DNA from 2 places in the Turicibacter sp. HGF1 genome. Region 2 is predicted to be linked to the other one. Evidence: riboswitches for the same ligand, from Rfam matches in the RefSeq annotation. Region 2 holds a riboswitch; the other holds the start of a gene.
The links. Region 2 has a riboswitch for S-adenosylmethionine ahead of HMPREF9402_RS02135 (methionine ABC transporter ATP-binding protein). Riboswitches for the same ligand answer to the same signal wherever they lie in the genome.

Region 1: linked by a shared signal. The riboswitch ahead of metK (methionine adenosyltransferase) and the one ahead of HMPREF9402_RS02135 (methionine ABC transporter ATP-binding protein) in region 2 are both predicted to bind S-adenosylmethionine.

Annotation. Positions count from the first base shown of each region.
Region 1 is NZ_AEXQ01000007.1:535-6,475, reverse strand. It holds gene HMPREF9402_RS00480 (glycosyltransferase family 39 protein) at 28-1,497, shown strand; gene HMPREF9402_RS00475 (glycosyltransferase family 2 protein) at 1,552-2,502, shown strand; gene HMPREF9402_RS00470 (DNA recombination protein RmuC) at 2,569-3,750, shown strand; SAM riboswitch class I at 3,828-3,928, shown strand; gene metK (methionine adenosyltransferase) at 4,270-5,460, shown strand; gene HMPREF9402_RS00460 (diacylglycerol/lipid kinase family protein) at 5,583-5,941, shown strand, end outside.
Region 2 is NZ_AEXQ01000020.1:21,292-33,868, forward strand. It holds gene HMPREF9402_RS02105 (Cof-type HAD-IIB family hydrolase) at 1-335, shown strand, start outside; gene rbr (rubrerythrin) at 511-1,050, shown strand; gene rbr (rubrerythrin) at 1,352-1,894, shown strand; gene pflA (pyruvate formate-lyase-activating protein) at 2,006-2,737, opposite strand; gene pflB (formate C-acetyltransferase) at 2,768-4,993, opposite strand; gene HMPREF9402_RS02130 (manganese efflux pump MntP) at 5,282-5,908, opposite strand; SAM riboswitch class I at 6,163-6,264, shown strand; gene HMPREF9402_RS02135 (methionine ABC transporter ATP-binding protein) at 6,371-7,387, shown strand; gene HMPREF9402_RS02140 (methionine ABC transporter permease) at 7,384-8,052, shown strand; gene HMPREF9402_RS02145 (MetQ/NlpA family ABC transporter substrate-binding protein) at 8,170-9,033, shown strand; gene HMPREF9402_RS02150 (leucyl aminopeptidase) at 9,207-10,667, shown strand; gene HMPREF9402_RS02155 (alanine/glycine:cation symporter family protein) at 10,779-12,071, shown strand; gene HMPREF9402_RS02160 (hypothetical protein) at 12,100-12,577, opposite strand, start outside.

The sequences.
Region 1 (5,941 bases), on a different contig from region 2:
AAGGTAGGTAATAAAAAGGAGATTTTTATGAATATTTCTGGTATAAAGTTAGGATTAATGACATTATTTAATGTTGTATTTGTCATTGTTTTTGGGTACATTTTATTAAATACAAGCATATTTCCATTTAAAATATTTAAAATAATGAATCCTGTCGTGATTTTATTCGGAGTCATTATTGTATTAAGTGGCTTATACTTTTTAAATAAAAGACTTGAAAAGTGTAATGAGAAAAGATTAATGGTTATATCAATAGGGAGTTTTATTATTTTAATTATATTACAGTTTTTCTTTGCACGTTATTTTACAGTTAATCCAACATGGGATTTTGGAAAAGTGTATGATGAGGCGTATGATTTATCGATTCAGTTTCGACAAATAGATCAGTATTTTTATTTCTACTGCCCTAATAACCTTCCAATCTTGTTATTAGTAACAGGGTTGTTTAAGATATTTAGGTTTATGGGATTTACTGATCTGTTAAAGCCGTTAATAGTGGTGAATTTAAGTATTGTATTTTTATCGGTATGGATTATGTATTGGTTTATTAAAGAAATGTATGGCTTACAACGAGCTACTTTATTTAGCATTTTATCTATTTTAATTACACCATTTTATACATATACTACTATTGTGTACACCGATACCTTAGGCATGATTTTACCTATTTTATCACTTTATTTGTATGCAAAGATTTATCGTTCTCCTAAAAAAGAAATAGGATTGTTAGTAACTTTAGGATTAGTACTAGGTCTTGGAGGCCTTTTGAAGACGCATGCTTTAGTTGTTTTGGTGGCTATTTTAATTCATTATTTCTTAACGAGAAAAGACGGATTCATTAGATTAAGTGCACCGCTCATTTTAATGGTATTAGTGACGATGATGAGTTATAAACTCGCCATAAAACCGTTGATTCCTGTTGCATCGAGTGAAGTAGGATTTCCAAAGACACATTGGGTGATGATGGGACTTAAAGGATTAGGTGGATATGATGATGAGGATACGAATATGACGCGATTTTTAAAAGATAGTGGTTGGTCAAATGATGAGATTCAAGCACAACACATTCGTCTAATGAAGGAACGATTAGAAGCTTTTGGAGTGGGTGGATTTATCAACCATTTGAATTCTAAGTTGAATTTTACGTGGTCAGATGGAACATATTTTGCTCCAGAGAAATTAAAGCGTGAGCCAATTGTTACAAATAATTATCAAGATTATATTTTTGGGGATAAAAACCTACCATACTTATATTTAAGTCAAATGGTTCATGTTGTAATTTTATTTTTAATGTGGTTAAGTAGTATCCGTATTTTAAAAGATAAACTATGTTTTGAAAGTGTTATGACGATATCGGTATTTGGAGTGATGTTATTTCTATTAATTTGGGAAACTCGCTCTAGGTATCTAATGATTTATTTACCGGTCTTTGTTGTATTAGCCAGTTATGGATTTGGTGAGTTTACACAGATGATTCAAAAAATAAAGCGTCAATAAATTTGTAAATTTATGATATAATTAAGTATCAAATTATTTTAGGTGGTGGACTTAATGGGGAAGCTGATTTCCATTATTGTACCGTGTTACAATGAACAAGAAACAGTTGAACGTTTTTATGAAGAAATTATAAAAGTAACGAATGAAATTAATGGATATGAATTTGAATTTGTTTATGTGAATGATGGTTCAAAAGATCAGACAGTCCCATTAATTAAAGCGTTGCGTGAAAAAGATGAGCGTGTTTGCTTAATTGATTTTTCTCGTAACTTTGGAAAAGAAGCAGCGATGCTTGCAGGAATGGAATATGCTCGTGGAGAAGCCGTCGTTATTATGGATGTTGATTTACAGGATCCACCGGAGCTTTTACCTAAAATGGTTAAGCTTTACGAAGATGGATATGAAAATATTTATACACGACGTCGTAATCGTGATGGAGAGCCACCTATTCGTAGTTTCTTTGCCAATATGTTTTATAAAGTGATTAATCGCATGAGTGACGTTGAAATCATTGACGGAGCTCGTGATTATCGTTTGTTAAGTCGTCGTGCAGTTGATGATTTAATTAGTTTAAAAGAGTCAAATCGTTTCTCAAAAGGATTATTCCAATGGGTTGGATATCAATCGATTTGTCTAGAGTTTGATCACGTTGAACGTGTTGCGGGTGAAACAAAGTGGAGTTTCATGAAACTTGTTAACTATGCAATTGAAGGAATCACAGCATTTTCAAATGCGCCTCTTCGTTTTGCAACTTATACAGGAGTTTTAGTGGCGTTTGTGGCATTTGCATATTTACTATACATTTTCTTTAATACAGCGATCAATGGAAACCCAACGGCAGGTTGGTCATCAATGGTTTGTATCATGTTATTCTTAGGAGGAGTACAGTTAATCTTCTTAGGAGTCATTGGAGAGTATATTGGTCGCATTTATAATGAGGTTAAGGGACGTCCTAATTATATTGTGAAAGATTATTTTGGTGAGAAAAAAGAACTTGAAGATTAATTCTTCAAGTTCTTTTCTTTTATATGGTAAAATAATGTTAATAAATGGATGAAGTGAGGGATATTAGTGACGGTAGTTTATATTTTATTAATTGTGGTTATTTTTTTATTACTGTTAATTTTAATCAGACAAAATTTATATACAAGAAGTCGTCAAAATCCACAGTTAGATTTGCAGGTGAAACAATTGTTTGAGGAGCAACAACGAATGGAGAAGCGACTTCAGGATGCTAATTTTCAGTTAAGTGGGAGTTTTAATCAGGCGAATGAGCGAGTGCTTGAGCGTTATGGACAGTTTGAGCGTGTGATGCGAGATCAATTGAATCAGCATACGTCTTTGGTGAATCAACAATTACAGAGTGATTTTTCGAAGTTAAATGAACGGATTGAGTTTAATTTGCTGCGTATTAACGATAAGGTAAATGAGAGGCTAGATCAGTCATTTAATAAGACGAATGAGACATTTCAAAATATTTTGGTTCGTTTAGCAAAGATTGATGAAGCACAGAAAAAGATTGAAAGTTTATCAACGGACATTGTATCACTACAAAATCTGTTATCAGATAAGAAAAGTCGAGGAACGTTTGGTGAGGTGCAACTTTATCAAATTATGGCAGCTGTTTTCGGTGAAAAGAATGATCGTATTTATGAAACTCAGTATAAGTTATCAAATGGAACTATTGTAGATGCCATGCTTCATGCTCCACTTCCAATGGGGGATTTACCGATTGACTCGAAGTTTCCACTTGAAAATTATCAACGTATGATGGATCGAACTTTAGGGGAGGTAGAGCGTCAACTAGCAGAGAAACAGTTCAAACAAGATGTTAAGAAACATATTGATGATATTTTCAATAAATATGTGACACCACAGGAAACTTCAGATCAGGCTGTGATGTTTTTACCAGCAGAGGCAATTTTTGCTGAGATTAATGCCTATCACCCAGATTTAGTAGCTTATTCGCAACGTAAAAGAGTATGGCTTGTGTCACCTACAACTTTTATGTCAACACTGACAACGATTCAAGTGATTTTAAATAATTTAGAACGGGATCAACATGCTTTAATTATTCAACAGGAGTTGAATAAATTAGGGGATGAATTCAAGCGTTATAAAGAGCGATGGGATAAGTTGAGTAAGCATATTGATAGTGTGTCGAAAGATGTTAAAGAAATCCATATTACAACTGAGAAAATTGGGACTCGCTTCGATGCTATTTCAAATGTTGAACTTGATTTTACAGAATAAGTCGCTAATATTTGACAAATAAATAAAAAGGCTTTATAATAGATAAGAATTAAATTTAATAAAATTACAATAATATACTCTTATTAAGAGCGATGGAGGCATAGGGGCCTATGAAGTCGCGGCAACCTCTGAAATTGAAAGGTGCCGACCCAAGCGAGTTTAACTCGAGCAATAAGAGGGTTTGAATCTACCTATTCAAGTCCGCTTATAGCGGGCTTTTTTTGTTAGCTCATCTTTCCGGCTTTGTCGGAATAGATGAACTATACATCTGCGTTTTTTGCAGATGTTATCCATTAGTGCTATTAGTGTGTATTCACTGTATTTGTGAATACGCATGAAATCTATAATTAGACAAACTTTACATCGCGAAGGCGATGTAACAACCATTGTTAGAATATAATTTAGTGGAAAATAGGATTAGATTCAAGTTAATTGCAAAAATTAACGGCCCGAAGCATGATTTTATATCTAAAGCTTAATAATATAGAGTATTAATGTGAATTGAAGGAGGACATTATAGTGTCAGAACGTCGTTTATTTACATCAGAATCAGTAACAGAAGGTCATCCAGATAAAATTGCTGACCAGATTTCAGATTCAATTTTAGATGCGATCTTAGCCAAAGATCCAATGGCACGTGTTGCTTGTGAAACATCGGTAACAACTGGATTAGTGTTAGTGTTTGGGGAAATTACAACGTCTTCGTATGTTGATATTCAAAAAACAGTCCGTGAAACAATTCGTCAAATTGGTTATGATCGTGCAAAATATGGATTTGACGCAGATACATGTGCTGTGTTAACTGCAATTGACGAACAATCGGCTGATATTGCGATGGGTGTTGACCAAGCGTTAGAAGCTCGTACTGGTTCAATGAGTGATGAAGAAATCGAAGCAATCGGAGCAGGAGACCAAGGTTTAATGTTCGGGTTTGCTACAAATGAAACAGAAGAATTTATGCCATTACCAATCTCGTTAGCTCATAAATTAGCACGTCGTTTAACTGAAGTTCGTAAAAATGGAACATTAGACTATTTACGTCCAGATGGAAAAACTCAAGTAACAGTTGAATATGATGAAGCTTTAAAACCAGTAGCTATTGATACTGTATTATTATCGACTCAACATTCACCAGAAGTAACTCATGAGCAAATCGAAGCAGATATCAAAAAATATGTATTTGATGAAGTATTACCACAAGAATTAGTAACTGAAAATACTCGTTATTTAGTTAATCCAACAGGACGTTTTGTAATCGGTGGACCCCATGGAGATGCAGGATTAACAGGACGTAAAATTATTGTTGATACTTACGGAGGATATGCCCGTCATGGTGGTGGAGCATTCTCAGGTAAAGATGCAACAAAAGTAGACCGCTCTGCTGCATATGCTGCACGTTATGTGGCGAAGAACTTAGTTGCTGCAGGGTATGCAGATAAAATTGAGATTCAATTATCATATGCAATTGGAGTCGCACAGCCTACTTCAATTATGGTTGATACATTCGGTACAGGGAAAACTACGAATGCTAAAATCGTCGAAGTAATTCGTCAAAACTTTGATTTACGCCCAGCGGGAATCATTCAAATGTTAGATTTAAGACGCCCAATCTATAAACAAACAGCTGCATATGGACATTTCGGACGTACTGATGTAGATTTACCATGGGAACGCTTAGATAAAGTAGAAGCGTTAAAAGCTTCACTTTAATATTAAATAGATGTATAATAATAGCCTGATTTTTTTACAAAAAATCAGGTTTTTATTATGTGAGAGAGTGCTATAATATACTATGCTATAAAACTTTAAATTTTTGAAAGGAAGTGCCTAGTGTGCTAAAAAAACTGTTACTTATAATCAATCCGACGTCAGGTCGTGGGATGATCAAGGATTACCTTTTATCGATTGTCACTCAGTTTAGTTTAGCTGGATATGAAGTGACAGTTTATCCAACGAAAGCTAAGCATGATGCTGTGAGTAAAATGAAAGTCGCTCGAAGTTATGATTTGGTTATCGCAAGTGGTGGGGATGGAACGTTGAACGAAGTAATCACTGGCTTAATTGAAGCAAATGGGAATACTCCGATTGGTTATATTCCAACAGGGACAACTAATGATTTTGCATCAACACTTGGTATTCCTAAAAATGTTCCAAAAGCACTTGAACTCTGTTTAAATGGGAAACCAATGCC
Region 2 (12,577 bases):
AATACCTAGCAGAAGTTGAAATGAAATTTAAAGAACGTCTTGGAGAACGTCTAAGTGTTATGCGATCAATGCCATTCTTCTTAGAAATTATGCCTCAAAATATTAATAAGGCATATTCTTTACAAAAATTACTTGATCACGTAGGATTAGATAAATCCCAGTTAATTGCTTGTGGAGATGGATACAATGACCTTCCAATGATCGAATTTGCGGGACTTGGGGTTGCAATGGGGAATGCAGTCGATGAGGTAAAAGCAGCCGCTAACTACGTAACTGCATCAAATAATGACAATGGAATTGCTCAAGTTATTGAAAAATTTGTCTTTAACAAATAAATATTAAAAAGCAATTATCAGTATATGATAGTTGCTTTTTCTTATGCTTAAATATTAAGAATTATTACTGATATTTTATATAAAAGTTGCTTCTATCACCCTTGATAAATAGTTTCTATATGCTAAGATAAGCTTGTAAAGATGATTTAACTTATCTTATCGGGGGGATTATCAAATGACAAATTTAAAAGGTAGTAAAACAGAAGCAAACTTATTAACAGCCTTTGCTGGGGAATCAATGGCTCGTAATAAATATACCTATTACGCATCCCAAGCTAAAAAAGAAGGATATGAACAAATCTCTAATATCTTTTTAGAAACAGCTAACAACGAAAAAGAACATGCAAAAATGTGGTATAAATTATTAAATGATGGTATCGGAAATACAATGGAAAACTTAAAAGCAGCGGCTGCCGGTGAACACGATGAATGGACCCATATGTACGCTGAATTTGCCGAAGTTGCTCGTGAAGAAGGATTCACTCGTATTGCCTACCTATTTGAACAAGTAGCAACAATCGAAAAACATCACGAAGAACGTTACTTAAAACTACTTCAAAATATCGAAGAAGGAACAGTATTTGAACACGAAGGAGAGGAAGCTTGGATTTGCCTAAACTGCGGACATATCCACTATGGTAAAAAAGCACCTAAAGCTTGCCCAGTTTGTGCGCATCCACAAGCATACTTCCAACAAGAAGCAAAAAATTACTAATTAAAAAGTTGAGTCAACCGTTTTGGCACTTGAAAAAATGCAAGGAAGAGATGTAGAGGCTCATTAGTGCGCCCTTCAGCGCTTCCGATTTTTCTCAAGTGTCAGGTTGGCGAAACTAAATTAATAAAAAAGTTGAGTCCAGTAATTAGTAACCACTATATAAATCAAGCTATATTCCTTTGAATATAGCTTTTAAATTTTCAAAAACAATATCATTAAATTTATAGTTCCTTGAACAACTGTCAAGTAAAATGCTATAATTTAATTCGTAACCATTTATTTACATTATGGAGGAAGAAAAATGAGTAACTTAAAAGGAACTAAAACTGAACAAAACTTAATGACGGCTTTTGCTGGGGAATCAATGGCTCGTAATAAATATACTTATTATGCAGCTAAAGCTCAAGAAGAAGGATATGAGCAAATTGCTAACGTATTCCTTGAAACTGCTCGCAACGAAATGGAGCATGCAAAATTATGGTATAAATTACTTCATGACGGAGAAGTTGCTGATACAATGACTAACTTAAAAGATGCTGCTGCTGGGGAAAATGGTGAGTGGACAGATATGTATGCTCGCTCCGCTGAAGTTGCTCGTGAAGAAGGATTAAATCGTATCGCGGTATTATTTGAAATGGTTGGGAAAATTGAAAAACACCATGAAGAACGCTACCTAGAATTATTAAAAAATCTTGAAGAAGGTAAAGTTTTCGAGCGTGAAGAAGAACAAGCATGGGTTTGTTTAGAATGTGGACATATCCACTATGGAAAAAAAGCACCTAAAGCTTGCCCAGTATGCACTTATCCACAAGCACACTTTGAATTACAAGCTAAAAACTATTAATATTTGAACATTATAAAGTTAAAAGGTTCTATCTCATTATGAGATAGAACCTTTTTTAACATATAAAAACCGCTAATCCTACAAAAAGGAAGGATTAGCGGTAGAAGGAATTTAGATTGCTTTACCTAAAATTTCTTCAGCATGTTTAACAACTTCATCACTTGGAGCCTCTTGTCCTTTTAATGGATAATCATACCCCATTTGAGTCCATTTATACTCACCCATGCTGTGATAAGGTAAAACTTCGATTTTTTCAACTGTTTTCAGAGTTTTAATATATTCGGCTGTTTGTTTAAGATCTTCTTCATCATCAGTTAATCCTGGTACTAAAACACGGCGAATCCACATTGGAATACCAGCATCCGATACAAGTCGACCAAATTCTAATATGTGTGCATTATCTTTACCAGTTAACTGTTTATGTTTGTGTGCGTCAAACATTTTGATATCCAACATTAGCATATCTGTTACTGATAATAATTCTTTAAGTTGTGCTTTACGTTCTTCAGTATTGAAGTGTAAATCACCTGAAGTATCGATGTTAGTATGAATGCCATGTTTTTTACACTCTTTAAATAATTCTGTCACAAATGGCATTTGTAATAAAGGTTCTCCACCACTTACAGTGATTCCTCCACCTGAAGCCTCAAAAAACTCTTTATACTTAATTAATTCGTCAACAATTTCTGAAACTTCCGTTACTTTCCCTTCTTTCATTTTCCATGAATCTGGGTTGTGACAATAAGCACATCGTAAGCCGCATCCTTGGACAAAGACGATAAATCTAAGTCCAGGACCATCAACTGTTCCGAAAGATTCTACTGAGTGTACATATCCATTCATACTAATCACCTTATCTTCTATTCTTCCCAATTACATTTTTTCATGCATTGTACGGTTAATAACGTCTAATTGTTGAGCACGAGTTAACTTGATGAAGTTTACCGCATACCCAGATACACGAATTGTTAATTGTGGATATTTCTCTGGATGTTCCATAGCATCTAATAAAGTATCACGGTTAAATACATTGATATTTAAGTGATGTCCTTTTTTGTTTACATAAGCATCCATGATTGCTACTAAGTTTTTGTTACGTTCTTCATCTGTACGTCCTAATGATTTTGGTACTAATGAGAATGTATTTGAAATACCATCTTGTGCAGACTCGAATGGTAATTTAGCTACAGATGACATTGAAGCGATAGCTCCGTGAGAGTCACGTCCGTGCATTGGGTTAGCACCTGGAGCGAATGGTTCACCAGCTTTACGACCACATGGAGTTGTTCCTGTTTTCTTACCGTAAACAACGTTTGAAGTGATTGTTAAGATTGATTGAGTTTGTAATTTAGCACGGTATGGTTTATGTTTACGTACTTTTGTCATGAATGAAGACATAACATCAATTGCAATTTGGTCTACGCGATCATCGTTGTTTCCGTATTTAGGGAAATCTCCTTCAACTTCGAAATCAACTGCGATTCCAAATTCATCACGAACTGGTTTAACTTTAGCATATTTGATAGCTGATAATGAGTCAGCTACTACTGATAATCCGGCAATACCAGTTGCCGAAACGCGTTCTGCATCTGTATCATGTAATGCCATTTCGATACGCTCATAGCTATATTTGTCATGCATGTAGTGGATGATATTTAATGTATTAACATATAAATCTGCTAACCATTCCATTACTTCATCATAACGTTCCATTACTTTATCGTAATCTAATACTTCGTCAGTAATTGGAGCCCAATGTGGTCCAACTTGTGCTTTAGATTTTTCATCTTTACCACCGTTGATTGCATATAATAATGCTTTTGCTAAGTTTGCACGAGCACCGAAGAATTGTAATTGTTTACCAACTTTCATTGGTGATACGCAACATGCGATAGCATAGTCATCTCCATAGATTGGACGCATGATGTCATCATTTTCATATTGGATAGCTGAAGTTTTGATTGACATTTTTGCACAGTATTCTTTGAATCCTTGTGGTAATTTAGTTGACCATAATACTGTTAAGTTTGGTTCTGGAGCTGGTCCTAAGTTATCTAATGTATGTAATACACGGAATGAGTTTTTAGTTACTAATGGGAATCCATCAGTTGACATACCAGCGATTGATTCAGTTACCCAAGTTGGATCTCCTGAGAATAATTCATTGTAGTCTGGAGTACGAGAGAATTTAACTAAACGTAATTTCATTACGAAGTGGTCCATCATCTCTTGTGCTTGTTCTTCTGTGATTACTCCATTTTGTAAGTCACGTTCAATATAGATATCTAAGAATGTAGAAGTACGTCCTAAAGACATTGCAGCACCGTTTTGTTCTTTGATTGCTGCTAAATATCCGAAGTATAACCATTGGATAGCTTCTTTAGCTGTTGTAGCTGGTTTAGAAATATCGAAACCATGTTTCGCAGCCATTTCTTTTAATTCTTTTAACGCACGGTATTGTTCTGAAATCTCTTCACGTAAACGAATAGTTTCTTCGTCCATGATACGAGATGTATTGTTATGATCATTTAATTTTTCAGCCATTAAACGGTCGATTCCGTATAAAGCTACACGACGGTAGTCCCCGATAATACGTCCACGTCCATAAGCATCTGGTAATCCTGTGATAACACCTGATTTACGAGCAGCACGGATTTCTGGAGTATAAGCATCGAATACACCTTGGTTATGAGTTTTACGGTATTCAGTGAAAATGTGAGATACTTCTGGATCTACATGGAATCCATAAGATTCAGCAGCTTTTTCAGCCATACGAATTCCACCAAATGGTTGTAAAGAACGTTTGAATGGTTTATCAGTTTGGAAACCAACGATTGTTTCTAACTCTTTATTTAAGTATCCTGGTTCATGAGAAGTAATAGTTGATACGATTTTAGTATCTAAATCAAGAACTCCACCAGCCTCACGTTCAGCTTTAGATAATTCCATTACTTGATCCCATAATTTTGTTGTTGCTTCTGTTGGTCCTGCTAAGAATGAATCGTCACCCTCATAAACAGTAATGTTTTGATTGATAAAGTCACGCACATCAATTTTTTCTTTCCAGTTTTCACCTTTAAAGCCTTGCCAAGCTTCCATGATAATTCCTCCTTGTGGTCCAATTTGAACCTCTCTCTGAAATTTCGAATACCTGTTACTGCACTTTGATTTTATAACAGATAGCCTCATTTTGTAAAGGGTTTGCATAGCATCATAACATTTAACTATCCCCATAAACGTTATAACGTATATATCTTTTACATTGTCTATTATATTGCCGATAATGGAAAAAATCAACTTATATGCTCTAATATTTTGAAATTTTATTGTGACATTTTTATCCACCTAAAAAAACTTCTTTAAGATACATCCTAAAGAAGTTTTATATTAGGACAATATAGATTTTATTCCTAATATAACAATTAATATTCCACCAAATATATTAGCTTTATTTCCAATTATATGACCTAATTTTCTACCAAAGGTTGCTCCCATATAAGATAAAAGAAAGGCAACACCTGAAATGCAAATGACAGCTAACATAATCTGCTCATAAATTAGTCCATACGTAATTCCAGCAGCTAACGCATCGATACTTGTCGCAATACCAAACATCACTAATAATCTAAACGTGATTTTATTTGTTTTTCCAGTTCGTAAACACTTAACCTGACTACACTTTTTTTGTTGGCAAATCGGATACGGACAATTATCTGGTTCTTCTTCAAATGTTTCTTTAATCATTCTTGCCCCCAAAATGATTAAAATAACACCTGCAATATATTGGTTATAAGTTGTAATATTTCCACTTACGATTGTCAGCGAGATAATTCCTAAAATAAATAATAATCCTTGAAAAAATCCAAAGCTTGTCGCTACCTTCAAGCGCTGTCTTATTGAACCTGTAGCTCCATCCATTCCGAGTGTTATTGAAACAGCAAAAGCATCCATTGCCAACGCTACTGACATTGTAATAATAACAATAATGTAATCATTCAATAAAATCTCCCCCATCTCTAATCTTCCTTGCTCCTACATCTTATCTATTTACCTCATTTAATATACCTATTTTAAAATTAATCTAGAATTATTAAATATTGTATAAAAAAATAGGAACGCTAAACAAAAAATATTTTTTAATTTCTTACCTTATATATATGTATTTCTGTATAAGTTAAAAAATGGAAAAAATAGATTGACTTTTAAACTAAACGCCTTATAATAAGTATTAAGTCACAACAAACTAAAATTTTATACAGATACACAAACTCTTATCAAGAGCGGCGGAGGGACAGGCCCTGTGATGCCCGGCAACCATCAATTAATGATACGGTGCCAATTCCTGCAGATTTTTATCTGACAGATGAGAGAAAGTGTGACATTACATGCAAATGTAGTCCACCTTTCTACTTATCTAAGTAGGAAGGTTTTTTTGTATCAATGTTAAATGACTTATCTAAGGAAAGGGGAGAGAATATGATTATCCTTGATCAAGTTAAAAAAGTATTCCAAACTTCATCCGGCCAAGTAACAGCAGTTGATTCTGTTAATCTAGAGATTAAAAAGGGAGAAATCTTCGGAATTATCGGCTACAGTGGTGCTGGAAAAAGTACATTAATCAGAATGTTAAACTTACTCGAACGACCAACCGACGGGACCGTTACAATTGACGGAAAAGATCTAACTAAGGTATCTGCTAAAGAACTTCGCTTAGCACGTCAACAAATCGGAATGGTATTTCAACACTTTAACCTACTTTGGTCTCGAACTGTTTATGAAAATATCGCCTTTTCTCTTGAAATTGCTGGCGTTAAGAAAAATGAAATCAAACCTCGTGTACTAGAATTAATTCAATTAGTTGGATTAAGCGGGAAAGAAAATAACTACCCTTCCCAATTAAGTGGAGGTCAAAAACAACGTGTCGGAATCGCTAGAGCGTTGGCAAATAACCCAAAAGTTTTACTGTGTGATGAGGCTACATCAGCCCTCGATCCACAAACAACAGACGAAATCCTAGACTTATTAGTCACAATTAATAGAAAATACAATTTAACTATCGTTCTAATTACACATGAAATGCATGTCATTCAAAAAATCTGTCACCATGTTGCCATTATGGAAAATGGTCGTATCGTCGAACAAGGTGATGTCTTAACTGTCTTTAGAACCCCAAGTCACTCCGTTACTAAACGATTTGTAAAGCAAGTTGTCAATGAAGACGAATCACTTAATATGTTAGATACCCTATCAAAACAATTCCCTGATGGAAAAATTGTTTTATTAAAATACTTCCAAGGAAATGCTGAAAAACCATTTATCACAAACGTTATTCGAAAATATGATGTTGATATTAATATTATTCACGGGAAAGTTGTTCAAACACAAGACGGTGGTTATGGATCACTTTACGTTCAACTAACAGGAAATGATATTAATTCTGCACTTAATTATTTAAAAGAGGCAGGAGTAGAAATTGAGGTGATGGCACGATGATTTCATCATTACTACCGAATGTACGCTTTGATAAAATGTTTGATGCCACAACTGAAACACTATATATGTCACTAATTGCTTGTATTTGTGTTTTCTTATTAGGTCTTATCATCGGATTAATCTTATTCTTAACAGGACCTAATCAGTTACTTGAAAATAAATGGATTAATCGTATTTTATCTGCTTTCGTCAATATATTCCGATCAATTCCATTCGTTATCTTAATTATTTTGTTACTTCCATTCACAAAATGGTTAGTCGGAAGTATGTTAGGTCCGAATGCTGCACTTCCTGCTCTAATTATTGGAGCAGCACCATTCTATGGTCGATTAGTAGAAATCGCTCTTCGCGAAATCGATAAAGGAGTTATCGAAGCTTCAGTCGCAATGGGAGCTTCAATATGGACAATTATTTGGAAAGTTTTAATTCCTGAAAGCTTACCTGCATTAGTATCTGGTATTACTGTCACAACGATTTCTCTTGTTGGTTACACAGCAATGGCCGGTGTAATCGGAGCAGGAGGGCTTGGTAATTTGGCCTATCTTGATGGATTCCAGCGTAATCGCATGGATGTTGTATTTGTAGCGACAGTCATCATTTTAATTATTGTCTTTACCATCCAAATGCTCGGAGATTTTATTACTAAAAAAATCGATAAACGTTAAAAGAAATCTGACGTTAAGTAACTATTAGATAAATCCTTAATTTTTCACGAAATTGAGATTTATATAGGAATCGTGGGGGAACACGATAAAAACAAAATCCAAGGAGGAGAATTAAATATGAAAAAATTATCTTTAGGTTTATTAAGCTTTGCTGCAGCCTTAACATTAGTTGGTTGCCAAAATGACACAAAACCAGAAACTTCTACACCAGAAGCGCCAGAAACTGAGGAAGTAAAACCTGCAGAAACGACAAAGTTATCTATTGGAGCATCTGCGGTCCCTCATGCTGAAATATTAGAATTTGCTGCTCCATTATTATTAGAAGAAGGAATCGAGCTTGATATTACAGTATTCCAAGACTATGTTTTACCTAATACAACGGTGGAAAATGGAGAATTAGATGCAAACTACTTCCAACATATTCCTTATTTAGAAGAATTCAATGTTGAGCATGGAACAAACCTTGTAAATGCGGGTGGAATTCATATCGAACCTATTGGAGTTTATTCTAAAAAATATACATCATTAGATGAATTGCCAGAAGGAGCAACAATCATCATGAGTAATTCAGTTGCTGATCACGGACGTATGCTAGGATTATTACAAACAGAAGGCTTAATCAAATTAGATGATTCTGTTGAAGTTAGCAAAGCAACTGTAGAAAATATCATTGAAAATCCTAAAAACTTAAAATTCCAAACAGATATCGATCCAGGATTATTAGTTCAAGTTTATAATGCTGAAGAAGGTGATGCTGTTTTAATTAATACAAACTACGCGCTTGATGGTGGATTGAATCCAATGAATGATGCTATCGTAATGGAAGGATCACAGTCACCATATGTGAACATCGTTGCAGTTAAGAGCGGAAATGAAAATAATGAAGCAATTCAAACATTAGTTAAAGTGTTACACTCTGAAGAAGTTCAACAATTCATTATTGATACTTACGAAGGAGCAGTTGTCCCTGTATCTGAATAGTGAATCAAATGGCTCTCATAACGAGAGTCATTTTTTAATAAATATAATAGATTTAGAATGAAAGTAAAAAAAAATCCTATCCTAAAAATGAGAAAAAGTATAAAATATAAGCTTTTTTCAAACTGGAAACTTTTAACTATGTTATAATAATGACAAATGAAAGGGTGAGAAACATGATTCAATTTAAATCAACAGTAAATTTTAAAAATGAAAAAACAAATTTAGTAGTTGGTGTATTTAGCGATACGACACATCCATTATTCTTGCAATTAGATAAGGCGTTAAATAAACGTTTATCTGCTTCTTTAGAAGAAAAATTAATTCCTACTACTTTCAAAGAGATTACACCAATTTATCCACTTGGACAAATTGAAAGCAAAAAAGTTTATATCGTTGGTTTAGGAAAATCAACAGACTTTAATACTGAGAAGTGCCGCCAAGTAATCGGACAAGTTGCAAAAATAGCAAAAGATGATGTAACAATCCTACTTGAAACATTTGATAGCAAACAAACCTCAATCAATGAGTTAGCAACGATTTGTGGTGAAGCTATTACACTTGCAACTTATAAGATGGAAACATATAAAACAGAAGAAAAAGTAAAAACTCCAGTCAAGTTCTACATTCATAGTGAATGTTCAATTGAAGCAGATTTAAAGCGCGGTATTATCTACGGAGAAGCAACAAATAGTGCTCGTCAATTATTAAATGAACCAGGAAATAAATTAACAGCAACTAATTTAGCAAATGCTGTTGCAACGTTCGCAAACGAACATAACCTTGAAGTTCGTATTGTTGAAAAAGAAGAAATGGAGCAATTAGGAATGGGAGGAATTCTTGGTGTAAATCAAGGTTCTGTTGAACCTCCAAAAATGATTGTTGCTAAATATCAAGGAACACCTCGTTTTGAAAAAATTACAGCTTTAGTCGGTAAAGGTTTAACATTTGATACAGGGGGATATTGTTTAAAACCACGCGCTGGAATGGAAAATATGAAATCTGATATGGGGGGAGCTGCTTCAGCATTTGGAGCATTCCAAGTAGCTGTCCGCTTAAACCTACCCGTTAACTTACTATTAGTTATCCCTTCAACAGATAACATGATTAGCGGTAATGCAATTAAACCAGGTGATGTTATTAAAACGATGAATGGAAAAACAGTTGAGGTAACCAATACAGATGCTGAAGGTCGTTTAATCTTAGCAGATGGAATTACATTTGCTAAACATTTAGGAGCTAGTAAAATTATCGATTTAGCCACTTTAACGGGAGCTATTGTCGCAGCTTTAGGAACGGATACAACAGGTGCCTTCACAAATAACCAAACCTTCTATAATCAATTCTTAAAAGCAGCAGAATTAACAAACGAATACGTTTGGCAAATGCCACTTCATCCACGTGATCAAAAAGCATTACGTTCCAGTGATGTTGCCGACTTAAATAATGCACCAATTGGAAAACCAGGAGCAATTATGGCGGCTGCTTTCTTAAAAGAATTCGTTGAAGAAACACCATGGATTCACTTAGACATCGCAGGAACTGCTGATACAAAGGCAGCTCATGACTTAGGACCAAAAGGTGGAACTGGGGTTATGGTTCGTACCATTGCTAAATTCTTAGAACTACAAGCTTAATCATTAAAACGTAGGAATTACTTATGAATTCCTACGTTTTTTTAATACATAATTTCTTAAGTTGATAAATAAGATAGTTAACAAGGATGGAAAAAAAGATGGGGGACTTATATGATAAAAGAAATAGAACACATTATTTGGTCTTACTTAGCAATTCCCACTTTGTTAATCGTAAGCTTAATTTTTACTTTTTATTATAGAGGGGCACAATTTCGATTTAAGGAAATGATTAAATGTTTAACCAAAAAAACACCAACTAGTGAGGGTGTTTCATCTTTTCAATCCTTTACTATGGCCCTCGCTGCACGAGTAGGGGTAGGTTCTTTGGCCGGGGTTGCACTCGGAATTTATATTGGAGGACCGGGAAGTGTTTTTTGGATGTGGGTCAGCGCATTTATTACAGCTGCCGCTTCGTTTGCAGAAAGTACACTTGCCCAAATTTATAAACGAAAAGATGGAAAGATGTATATTGGAGGACCGGCCTACTATATTGAAGATGGCTTACATAAAAAATCTTTTGCTATCATTTACGCTATTATTATTATTCTAACTTATACTTTTGGTTTTAGTGCAATTCAGGCTAATACAATTGCGACTTCATTTAATGATGTATTATCTATCCCTCCGCTTATAACAGGAATCTTTCTTGCCATTTTAAGTGGATGCATTATATTTGGAGGGGCTGCATCCATAGCTAAAATGACTTCAAAAATCGTACCTATTATGGCGCTATTTTACATTGGAATTGGGATATTTGTTATGCTGACGCATCTTTCATATATTCCCACATTCTTCACTACAATTCTCGAAGATGCCTTTCAACCCTCTCCATTAATCGGGGGCACCGTAATGTTTACAATTATTACAGGAATTAAACGCGGGGTTTTTTCAAATGAAGCGGGAATGGGATCGGGTGCTCACGCGGCTGCAACAACAGATAGTGAGTTTCCAATTGAACAAGGTTATATCCAAGAATTTGGTGTTTATGTTACAACCTTATTCATTTGTACTATTACAGCCTTTTTAATCATGGTAACAGATGCTATCAGTGTTGCTGATAACTATAGTAATGGGATTGAACTGACTCAATATGCTTTAACAAGTTTATTTGGTCCAATTGGAGGAATTATTCTAGCAATTGCTATCTTCTTCTTCGCCTTTAGTACGATTTTAACTGGATATTTTTATGGCGAATCTAACGTCAAATATCTCTTTAAAACCAATCATGTCCTCTTCCTCGTACGAATTATTGTGATTGTGGTCATCATTATCTCTGCCTGTGCTTCAGCAGGACTTATTTGGTCACTAGTTGATATCGGTGTTGGATTAACTGCAACCATTAACATTATTGCTCTTTGCTATTTAGCATCAGAGGTGAAAAAGCGCCTGCGAAAATTACCATAAAAAAAGCCATCGTATGATGGCTTTTTCTTTATTCTTCGTTAGAAGGAAAGACATGACTTAAATAATTTGGATTTGATTTATCATAAATCAAATCCGATTCCTCTGCTGTCTTTCTAATTTCATCTTCAATTTCTTGAATTTTATTTAAAATTGATTCTGCATGGAATTTTTCAACATTGTAATACAAGAACAAATCTTCAAAAGCCTTTGCGGTTTTATTTAACTCTTGATTGATTTTAATGAATGAGGCAATATTTTTACTCTTTGCCGCATTTTTAAATTGCTCTAAATCAATTTTAATGGTTTCAATAACATCCTCTTCATTTTCGTATTCTTTAAGAGGAAGGGGATATGGTTTTAATCGTTCTAAGAAGTAACGATTTGATTTGTTAATGTTGTAAACATACGATAAGCGGAAATCACCAATATGGAATCTTACATAACAGCAACTACTTGGGAGTTGTAAAACTTCTCCACCCATTTGACGTAAAACCATTTCATGTTGA